3 regions of the Winslowiella toletana genome follow, and region 2 is predicted to be linked to each of the others. Evidence: predicted binding sites of a transcription regulator. Region 2 holds the regulator's gene; each other region holds the start of a gene.
The links. The regulator PhoB, encoded in region 2, activates phosphate uptake and scavenging genes when phosphate is short. The targets are predictions, from matches to a motif close to CTGTCATAAAACTGNCNNAT.
Positions count from the first base shown of each region.

Region 1: phoA (alkaline phosphatase) is a predicted target of PhoB. The motif match lies at 1,546-1,565, and genes of this name have one in related genera.
Region 3: uvrB (excinuclease ABC subunit UvrB) is a predicted target of PhoB. The motif match lies at 1,666-1,685, and genes of this name have one in related genera.

Region 1 covers NZ_CP134152.1:2,076,634-2,079,917, forward strand. The annotation lists gene treA (alpha,alpha-trehalase TreA) at 1-1,299, opposite strand, end outside; gene phoA (alkaline phosphatase) at 1,628-3,040, shown strand; gene RIN69_RS09820 (aminoglycoside phosphotransferase family protein) at 3,203-3,284, opposite strand, start outside.
Region 2 covers NZ_CP134152.1:1,174,190-1,177,473, forward strand. The annotation lists gene RIN69_RS05415 (SbcC/MukB-like Walker B domain-containing protein) at 1-36, opposite strand, end outside; gene sbcD (exonuclease subunit SbcD) at 33-1,250, opposite strand; gene phoB (phosphate response regulator transcription factor PhoB) at 1,466-2,155, shown strand; gene phoR (phosphate regulon sensor histidine kinase PhoR) at 2,170-3,284, shown strand, end outside.
Region 3 covers NZ_CP134152.1:1,605,705-1,608,988, forward strand. The annotation lists gene bioD (dethiobiotin synthase) at 1-303, shown strand, start outside; gene RIN69_RS07580 (ABC transporter ATP-binding protein) at 337-1,053, opposite strand; gene RIN69_RS07585 (hypothetical protein) at 1,303-1,518, shown strand; gene uvrB (excinuclease ABC subunit UvrB) at 1,909-3,284, shown strand, end outside.

The DNA of each region.
Region 1 (3,284 bases), 900 kb from region 2:
GCCGTTTGGCGCATCCCACTGCTGACCATTATTGACGTTAGTGGTAACCAGTCCACCTTCTTTCACCAGCTGTTTCTGGACTGCATCGGCAGTGCGGCTGGCTTTCTCTTTGCTGGCGACCTGCAGATAAAGCGGGAACAGCGTGGCGGCGGTCAGCTGTTTACGCACGCTGTTTTTCTGCCAGTCATAGTCGGCATACCAGCCATCCTGTTCATCCCACAGGTAGCGGTTAATCGCTTCCTGACGTTTTTTTGCCAGATCGTCAAAGCGCTGACTGGCGTCGTCCTGTTTCGCCAGTTTGCTGGCGTGAGCAAGCGTTTTTTCCAGATGATACAGCAGGGCGTTCAGATCCACCGGCACAATGCGGGTGGTGTGGATGGTAGAGAGATCGTCAGGCTTATCAAACCAGCGCGAGCTGAAGTCCCAGCCGGAAGCCGCACCGGCGCGCAGATCGCGATACAGTTCCGCTTTATTCCTGTCGGTCGCTTTCTGTGCGGTGGTAATATCATCCATATAGGATTCAGTGCGCGGCACGTCGCGCGCATCCCAGTAGCGGTTAAGGATCGCGCCATCTTTCAGTTTGACCACGCGCTGGCTGGCTTCACCAGCTTTTACCGTCTCCGCATCCGCCATCCAGTACTCCCACTCCTTTTGCAGCTGCGGTTGGTATTTGACATAAACCTCATCGCCACCGTGCTTCGCCAGCAGATCAACCATCAGGCTAAAGAAGGGAGGTTGAGAACGGCTGAGATAATAACTGCGGTTTCCGTTCGGAATATGACCATATTTATCCAGCTCTGCCGCGAAGTTATCCACCATATCCTTCACCCGATCCCAGTGACCGCTTTCAGCAAGCCCCAGCATGGTGAAGTAGCTGTCCCAGTAGTAAACTTCGCGAAAGCGGCCGCCTGGCACGACATACGGTTTCGGCAGCGGCAGCAGCGAATCATACTGATTCACTTTGTCGGTGGTGCGCGTCAGCACGGGCCACAATCCGTTGATATGTTCACGCAGGCTTTGCCCCTGCGGTGGTACATATTTTTCACCGTCGGCTGGCAGAATAAAATTGCTGTCTACAAAGTGGCGCAGATCGAAATTACGCTGAGATTTTTGCATCTGCCAGTCGGCGAGAATCGAAGAGGGGCTATATTTTGGCACCGCATCAGCGAAAGTTTTTTGATCGGGAAAGAACTTTGCCGACTGCACGGCGTGATACAACGGACCGAGACGCACATCGGGCGGCTGTGGCGCGCTGGTTAACATGCGCTGATCATCTTCAGCGTGCGCAGGCAAAGTCATGCCCGCCAGCACGCCGGTAAACATTAGCGGCAGCAACAGTGCCCCTTTCCATTGACGGTTATCAACTCGTCTCATCATCGGAAGTTCTCCTTGTCCAGACCAGACATGGTCTGTAAGTAATTGACCATTCGAAAAACTTTAGACGAAATTTTACAAAGTGTTGGAAAGCAGGGCGCGAACTGTGAGGTGGCTAATGGTTTTAGTGTTATCAGGCGGCGCTGTGCCTGACATCAGAATGACATGCCGGTGTCACAAAACTGACAGGGTTTTGTCGCAAACTCGCTCTCTGAAAACCTTAGTTAACTTTTTCTCATGGAGAGATGGCAAGATGTCACATAAAAAACTATTCACCCTGTCGGTTATTGCTACCCTGTTTTCCACCAGCTGTTTCGCCGATATCGCTGCCTACAGCCGCGCGGCTCAAGGCGATCTGACGCAGCCAGGTGGCGCACGCCGCCTGACCAGCGATCAAACCGAGGCGTTAAAAGCGTCGTTAAATAATCACACCGCGAAAAACGTAATCCTGCTGATTGGTGACGGGATGGGTGACTCTGAAATCACCGCTGCGCGTAACTATGCCGAAGGCGCAGGCGGTTTCTTTAAAGGCATCGACGCGCTGCCGCTGACTGGACAATACACCCACTACGCGCTGGATAAGAAAACCCATAAACCAGACTATGTAACCGATTCTGCCGCCTCGGCCACCGCCTGGAGTACCGGAGTGAAATCGTATAACGGTGCGATTGGCGTAGATGTTAACGGCAAAGATCATCCGACGATCATGGAAATTGCCAAAGCGGCAGGTAAAGCGACCGGCAACGTCTCTACTGCGGAATTGCAGGATGCCACTCCGGCGGCGCAGATGGCACATGTGACCTCGCGCAAATGTTACGGTCCGGCGAAAACCACGGAACTCTGTGCCAGCAATGCGCTGGAGCAAGGCGGCAAAGGCTCGATTACCGAGCAACTGTTAAATACCCGCGTTGACGTCCTGCTGGGTGGCGGCGCTAAGACCTTCAGTGAAACGGCGAAAGCCGGTGAGTGGCAGGGAAAAACGCTGGAGGAACAGGCAAAGCTGCGTGGTTACCAGTGGGTCAGCGATCTTAACGGCATGAACGCCATCAGCGAAGCAAATCAGGATAAGCCAGTGTTGGGGCTGTTTGCTGACGGCAATATGCCGGTGCGCTGGAAAGGCCCTAAAGCCAGCTATCACGGTAACCTGACAAATGAAGCGATTCGCTGTGAGGTGAATGCAGAACGTCCGGCCTCAACCCCGACGCTGGCGCAGATGACCGATAAGGCCATTGAGCTATTGAGCAAAAATCAAAACGGCTTCTTCCTGCAAGTTGAAGGCGCGTCAATTGATAAACAGGATCACGCCGCTAACCCATGTGGCCAGATTGGCGAGACGGTAGATCTGGACGAGGCGGTGCAGAAGGCGCTGGAGTTTGCGCGTAAGGACGGCAATACGCTGGTGGTCGTTACTGCAGATCACGCGCACTCCAGCCAGATCATTGCCAATGACAGCAAGGCGCCGGGACTGACGCAGACGCTGAAGACTAAAGAGGGTGGGCTGATGACCATTAGCTACGGTAACTCGGAGGAAGATTCTCAGGGACATACCGGCACTCAATTGCGCATCGCCGCCTATGGCCCGCATGCTGCAAATGTGGTTGGCCTGACCGACCAGACCGACCTGTTCTATACCATGCGGGCGGCGATGGGCATTACCCAGAACTAACGAGGGTTAGCGATACCACAATCCGCCAAAAGCCCGAACACGCGTTCGGGCTTTTGCGCTTGGTCACGATTTAAAGCTGGAAACATTGGGGTGACAGACGGGGTCTGGCATCAGAAAAATTGGCCTGAATTTCACCCCTAAGGTTAACCTGAACAGTTTCAGTCACTGCTGCAGTTTGGCAATTGCCAGCTTAGCGACTTCTGGTGTAGTGGAAATTGGTTCATTGCTTTCAAGTGACCATGCG
Region 2 (3,284 bases):
GTTGATGTTCTTAAAACGCAGCGTCAAAATTTTCACGGCTGCTCCTCATGGCGAATGGCATCTAAAGTGGTAACAAACAGCTGCTGCGCGCGCTGCTGACGCGGAGTATCATTATCTTCTTGCTGCTCCAGCCGCCGGGCAAACACCTCTTCAACGCTCAGTTCACTTAGGGTTTCGTTATTTTGACGTGCAATCACCTTGTCACGCTGTTCGCGGCTGCGGCGCAGTAACACCACTTCTACCGGCAGCGCGGCGGTCAGCTCCTGGATGCGGCGCTGAATATCATTGAGATAATCGGCGGTGACGATTTCGATATCCAGCCAGACATTGCTGTCAGTATCGGTGAATTGTGCCAGCTGCTGCTCAATTTCTGCCAGCGAGCCTTTAATCATGCACATCGGCTGAAATAACGGAACCTGCAGCGCTTCAACGCGGCGAAGCTGGTCGCCGGCAAACTCCACCAGAAATACGCTCTTCTCTTTACCCAGTTCATCAAAACTGAGTGGGACAGGCGAACCGCTGTAGCGAATATGTTCGCTGTTGGCGACGCGCTGCGCCCGATGAATATGGCCCAGTGCGATATAATCGGCGGGCGGAAAAGCCTGCGCCGGGAAGGCATCGAGCGTGCCGATATAGATATCACGCACCGAGTCACTGGTGGTGACGCCGACGGTCGTCAGATGGCCCGTAGCGATAATCGGTAATGCCAGCCCCAGCGCGGTGCGCTGTGTCAGTGCATGCTGATAGCAGCTCTGATAATGCTCGCTGATGGCTTCCAGCAGACTTTGCTGTTTTTCGCGTCCCGATTGCCCGGCCTGGCTGCGCAGAATATCGCGCGGGCGTAAAAATGGAATCGCACACAGTAGCGCAGCTGGGTTGCCCTGACGGTCATTCAGCTGTAACACTTGCTGCCCGATGTCATCGCTGGCGGCAGCAATCACCCGGGTATTCAGGCAGGCCAGCAGCTCGCGAGATTCATTGAGCGTTGCCACTGAATCATGGTTTCCGCCGAGCACTACCAGCTGGCAGCCGGTTTGCTGCAGTTGCACGACAAAACGGTTATACAGTTCACGCGCATAGCTCGGAGGCGAGCCGGTATCGAAGATATCACCGGCCACAATCACCGCATCGACCTGATGTTGTTCTACCACCTGTACCAGCCAGTTAAGAAACGCCTGATGCTCCGGCGCCCGGCTTTTGGTGTAGAAAAACTGACCGAGATGCCAGTCCGAGGTGTGGATAATGCGCATAAAACTTCCCGATTTATTTAGGGTACATAACGGTAACGTAAGTTGCCGATTATAAACAGAGAGCTTAACGGCGGGTGAGTAAATGCATAATCAGCCTAAAAAAAAGTATCACAAAGGCGATTTTGGTCCGTGCATTTTTCATAAATCTGTCATAAAACTGACGCATAATGGCGCCGCGAATCCCAGTGACTAAAGTCACATCAGCAGGAGCAATAATGGCTAAGCGCATTTTGGTAGTCGAAGATGAAGCCCCAATCCGTGAGATGTTGTGTTTCGTTCTTGAGCAAAATGACTATCAACCGATAGAAGCGGAAGATTATGACAGTGCGATCAATTTACTTATCGAACCCTGGCCCGATCTGATTCTGCTCGACTGGATGTTACCTGGCGGCAGCGGCATTCAATTTATTAAGCATCTGAAACGCGAAGCCATGACCCGGGATATTCCGGTGATGATGCTGACTGCGCGTGGTGAAGAGGAAGACCGGGTGCGCGGGCTGGAAGTCGGTGCCGATGACTACATCACCAAGCCGTTTTCACCGAAAGAGCTGGTGGCACGCATCAAAGCGGTGATGCGCCGTATATCACCGATGGCGGTTGAAGAGGTGATCGAAATGCAGGGACTCAGCCTCGATCCTTCGTCGCACCGGGTGATGTCAGAAAATACCCCGCTGGAAATGGGCCCGACCGAATATAAATTACTGCACTTTTTTATGACCCATCCGGAACGGGTATACAGCCGTGAACAGCTGCTGAATCACGTCTGGGGCACCAATGTTTATGTGGAAGATCGTACTGTTGATGTGCACATCCGCCGTTTGCGCAAGGCGCTGGAAGTTTCCGGCCACGATCGCATGGTGCAAACGGTGCGTGGAACGGGGTATCGTTTCTCCGCTCGTTTTTGATCGGAGTCTGAACCGTGCTGGAACGCCTCTCCTGGAAGAGATTATTACTGGAACTGCTGCTGGCCTGCGTGCCAGCACTGATACTCGGCCTGGTGGTGGGTTTTCTGCCGTGGTGGCTGCTGCTGTCGGTGCTTGGCGTGCTGGGCTGGCATTTCTATAATCTGCAGCGCCTGTCGCACTGGCTATGGATCGACCGTACGATGACGCCGCCCGCCGGGCAAGCCAGCTGGGAGCCACTGTTCTATGGTTTGTATCAGATGCAACTGCGTAACCGGCGGCGACGTCGCGAGCTGGGCAACCTGATTAAACGTTTTCGCAGCGGCGCAGAATCGTTGCCGGATGCGGTGGTGTTGACGACCGAAGAGGGCAATATTTTCTGGTGTAACGGCCTGGCACAACAGCATCTTGGGCTGCGCTGGCCGGAGGATAACGGACAAAATATTCTTAACCTGCTGCGCTATCCTGAGTTTTCCCACTATCTGCGCCAGCGCGATTTTTCCCGACCGCTAACTCTGGTACTGAATAATCATCGTCATTTAGAGTTTCGTATCATGCCTTACAGCGAAGGGCAGTGGCTGCTGGTGGCGCGTGATGTTACTCAGATGCATCAGCTGGAAGGGGCGCGGCGCAACTTTTTCGCCAATGTCAGTCACGAACTGCGCACGCCGTTAACCGTGTTGCAGGGTTATCTGGAAATGATGAACGATGCGGTGCTGGAAGGACCTGCACGCAGCAAGGCTCTGCATACCATGCAGGAGCAGACGCGGCGTATGGATAGCCTGGTTAAACAGCTGCTTACCCTGTCGCGGATTGAAGCGGCGCCGGCGATTGATTTGCAGGAGAAAGTGGACGTGCCGATGATGTTGCGCCTGCTGCAACGTGAGGCGGAAACGCTGAGCAATGGACGGCATGAAATTCATTTCCATACCGATCCACACCTGCGGGTGTTCGGTAATGATGAACAACTGCGCAGTGCGCTTTCTAACCTGGTCTATAACTCGGTTAACCATACGCCAGCAGGCACCCGGATTGATATCAGCTGGTTGCGTAATAAAACCGGCGCGCATTTTGCGGTGAAAGATAACGGACCGGGGATTGCGAAGGAACATATTCCACGGCTTACCGAACG
Region 3 (3,284 bases), 430 kb from region 2:
CTTTCTGAGCAGACGACGTTTGCCGACTGGGTCAGGCTGGAACAGCTGCCGGTAATCCTGGTGGTCGGAGTTAAGCTGGGCTGTATTAATCATGCCATGCTGACCGCGCAGGCGATTGCCGCCGCCGGATTGCCGTTCGCTGGCTGGATTGCTAACGATATTGCGCCGCCAGGTAAGCGGCATCAGGAATATCTCGCCACGCTGCGCCAGCGGCTGCCGGCGCCGTTTTTAGGCGAAATCCCGTGGCTGACCAGCCCTGAAGCATTCGACCACGCAGGCGACTTCCTGCGGCTGCCAGATTAACCGGCGCGGGACGATTGATGTCGTCCCGCTCTGTTACGACGCCGTCAGCCACATATTGACCATACTGTCATCCAGCTGGGCAACCTTACCTTGCGCCACATTACGTCCACGATGCAGCAGCAGAAAGTAGTGCGCCACGCGGCGAATCACCGACAGGCGCTGCTCCAGCAGCAGAATCGTCAGGCCAAAATCATGATTAAGACGATAAATCAGGTTGCCCATCTCCTCCTCCAGCCACGGTGACATCCCCTCGGTCGGCTCATCAAGAATCAGTAATTTCGGCTGTAACACCAGCGCGCGTGCCAGCGCCAGCTGCTGCTGTTGCTCGACAGGCAGCTCGCCGCTGCGTTGATGGCGCAATGCGTAAAGATGTGGAAACAGGTCATACACCATGGCGGGAATGGCGCAGTGGCGGTCGTTCTGTCCGGCCAGTAGCGCAATCAGTAAATTTTCTTCAATGGTTAACTGCGAGAAAATATGGCGCCCCTGCGGCACATAGCCGATGCCCATCCGCGCCCGGGTCTCCATCGGTTGCAGCAGCAGATTTTTCGGCGGCGCGCCATTTTCCTGCCACGTCATGCTGCCGCTGTTGACCGGCAAGTTGCCCATAATGCAGTTGACCAGCGTGGTTTTTCCCATGCCCGGACGCCCGATAATTCCGGTACAAGTACCGGGCGGCAGATCGAGATCAACATCCCACAAAATATGGTTCTGACCATAAAATTGATTAACCGCACGTAAACTTAGCATCGGGCACACTCCTTCGGGATTATCTTGCGCTGGCAACGGGCTTTGCTGGCCCGGTGTTTATAAGCGCGAGGTAGTAAAGACGTGCTGCAATTAACAGGCCAGCTCGTATCAGAAAAAGTTAACTTTTACCTTTGGCGAGTAATTAAGCCTTTCAATTAGTCAGTGGAGTTAAATAATCACATAAGGTTAACAGTGGCCTGCACTGTTACGGTGCTTATGACTGGGCTGAGTGGTGCAAAGGGAGCGGAATTGGGCAATATCGACGAGAAGCGCATCCCAAAAACAATGTCCGAAAACAGTGGCATGGCGCGGCAAGTTATGCATTGCATAGGCCGTTTAGCGATAAGAAAAGATGAAAAAAAGCGAAAAAAAAATATTTCAGCGCGCAGAACGGGTGCAGCACAGATTTATACACACCTGATGTTTCGGGCGCTGAAATCAGTTATCCACTATTCCTGTGGATAACCTTGTGCATTAGATACTGAAAACATGTGATAAGCGAGAGCGGACGCGGCTTCGGCTTTAACTGATGCTTATCTCGACTCAGGAATCAATTGAAATGAAATCAACAAGTTGATGAAAATCAAGCCTGCGGCATTTCCGACATTTCCTCTGTGACGCTTTCGCGACAGTGCGCTTGACAAATGTTAAAGGTTCAAAACTTCTGGGGATAACCTTATCGACCTGTCCTCAGGCATTTGTCCAGTAAAGTCGGAGAAAAGTCAGTGATTACTCTGAGACCACACATTGTGCGAAATAACTGTTATTATATCCAGTATAATTTTCTGGAAAATTTGCCAAGGGGGAGTAGAATTACACTCCGGTTCGCGCTTTTCTTCTTCAGGTAGCCCATCAATGAGCAAAGTTTTTAAACTTAATTCCGCATTTAAACCTTCTGGCGACCAGCCCGAGGCAATTCGACGCCTTGAGGAAGGGCTGGAAGATGGTCTTGCCCATCAGACGCTGCTGGGGGTGACCGGCTCAGGAAAAACCTTTACCGTCGCGAATGTGATTGCCGATCTTAATCGCCCGACGATGGTGCTGGCGCCAAACAAAACGCTGGCTGCGCAGCTGTACGGCGAGATGAAAGAGTTTTTCCCCGATAATGCGGTGGAGTATTTCGTCTCATATTACGACTACTATCAGCCCGAAGCCTATGTGCCAAGCTCAGATACCTTTATCGAGAAAGACGCCTCGGTGAACGAACATATTGAGCAAATGCGGCTCTCGGCCACCAAAGCGCTGCTGGAACGCCGCGATGTGATTGTGGTGGCTTCGGTATCGGCGATTTATGGTCTGGGCGATCCCGATCTTTATCTGAAAATGATGCTGCATCTGACGCGCGGCATGATAATCGATCAACGCTCGATTCTGCGCCGTCTGACCGAATTGCAGTACACGCGCAATGACCAGGCGTTTCAGCGCGGGACATTCCGCGTGCGCGGCGAGGTTATCGATATCTTTCCGGCGGAATCCGATGAAATTGCGCTACGCGTTGAGCTGTTCGATGAAGAAGTCGAGCGGCTGTCGTTGCTGGACCCACTGACCGGCCAGGTGCTGGAGGTGCTGCAACGCTATACCATCTACCCGAAAACCCACTACGTTACGCCACGTGAGCGTATTTTACAGGCGATGGAAGAGATCAAAGTTGAGCTGGCGGATCGTCGTCAGGTGCTGCTGGCCAACAATAAGCTGCTGGAAGAGCAGCGCCTGTCGCAGCGTACACAGTTCGATCTCGAGATGATGAACGAGCTGGGTTACTGCTCCGGGATCGAAAACTATTCGCGCTACCTTTCAGGTCGTGGACCGGGCGAAGCGCCGCCGACGCTGTTTGACTATCTGCCAGCTGATGGCCTGCTGGTGGTGGATGAGTCGCACGTTACGATTCCGCAAATTGGTGGCATGTATCGCGGCGACCGTGCGCGTAAAGAGACGCTGGTGGAGTATGGCTTCCGTCTGCCGTCGGCGCTGGATAACCGCCCGATGAAATTCGAAGAGTTTGAAGCGCTGGCACCACAGACCATTTATGTCTCCGCGACGCCGGGTAACTACGAGCTGGAGAAATCGGGTGAAGAGATTATCGATCAGGTGGTGCGCCCGACCGGTCTGCTCGATCCGATTATCGAAGTGCGTCCGGTCGGGACTCAGGTCGATGACCTGTTGTCTGAGATCCGTAAGCGGGCGGCGATTAACGAAAGGGTGCTGGTGACCACGCTGACCAAGCGCATGGC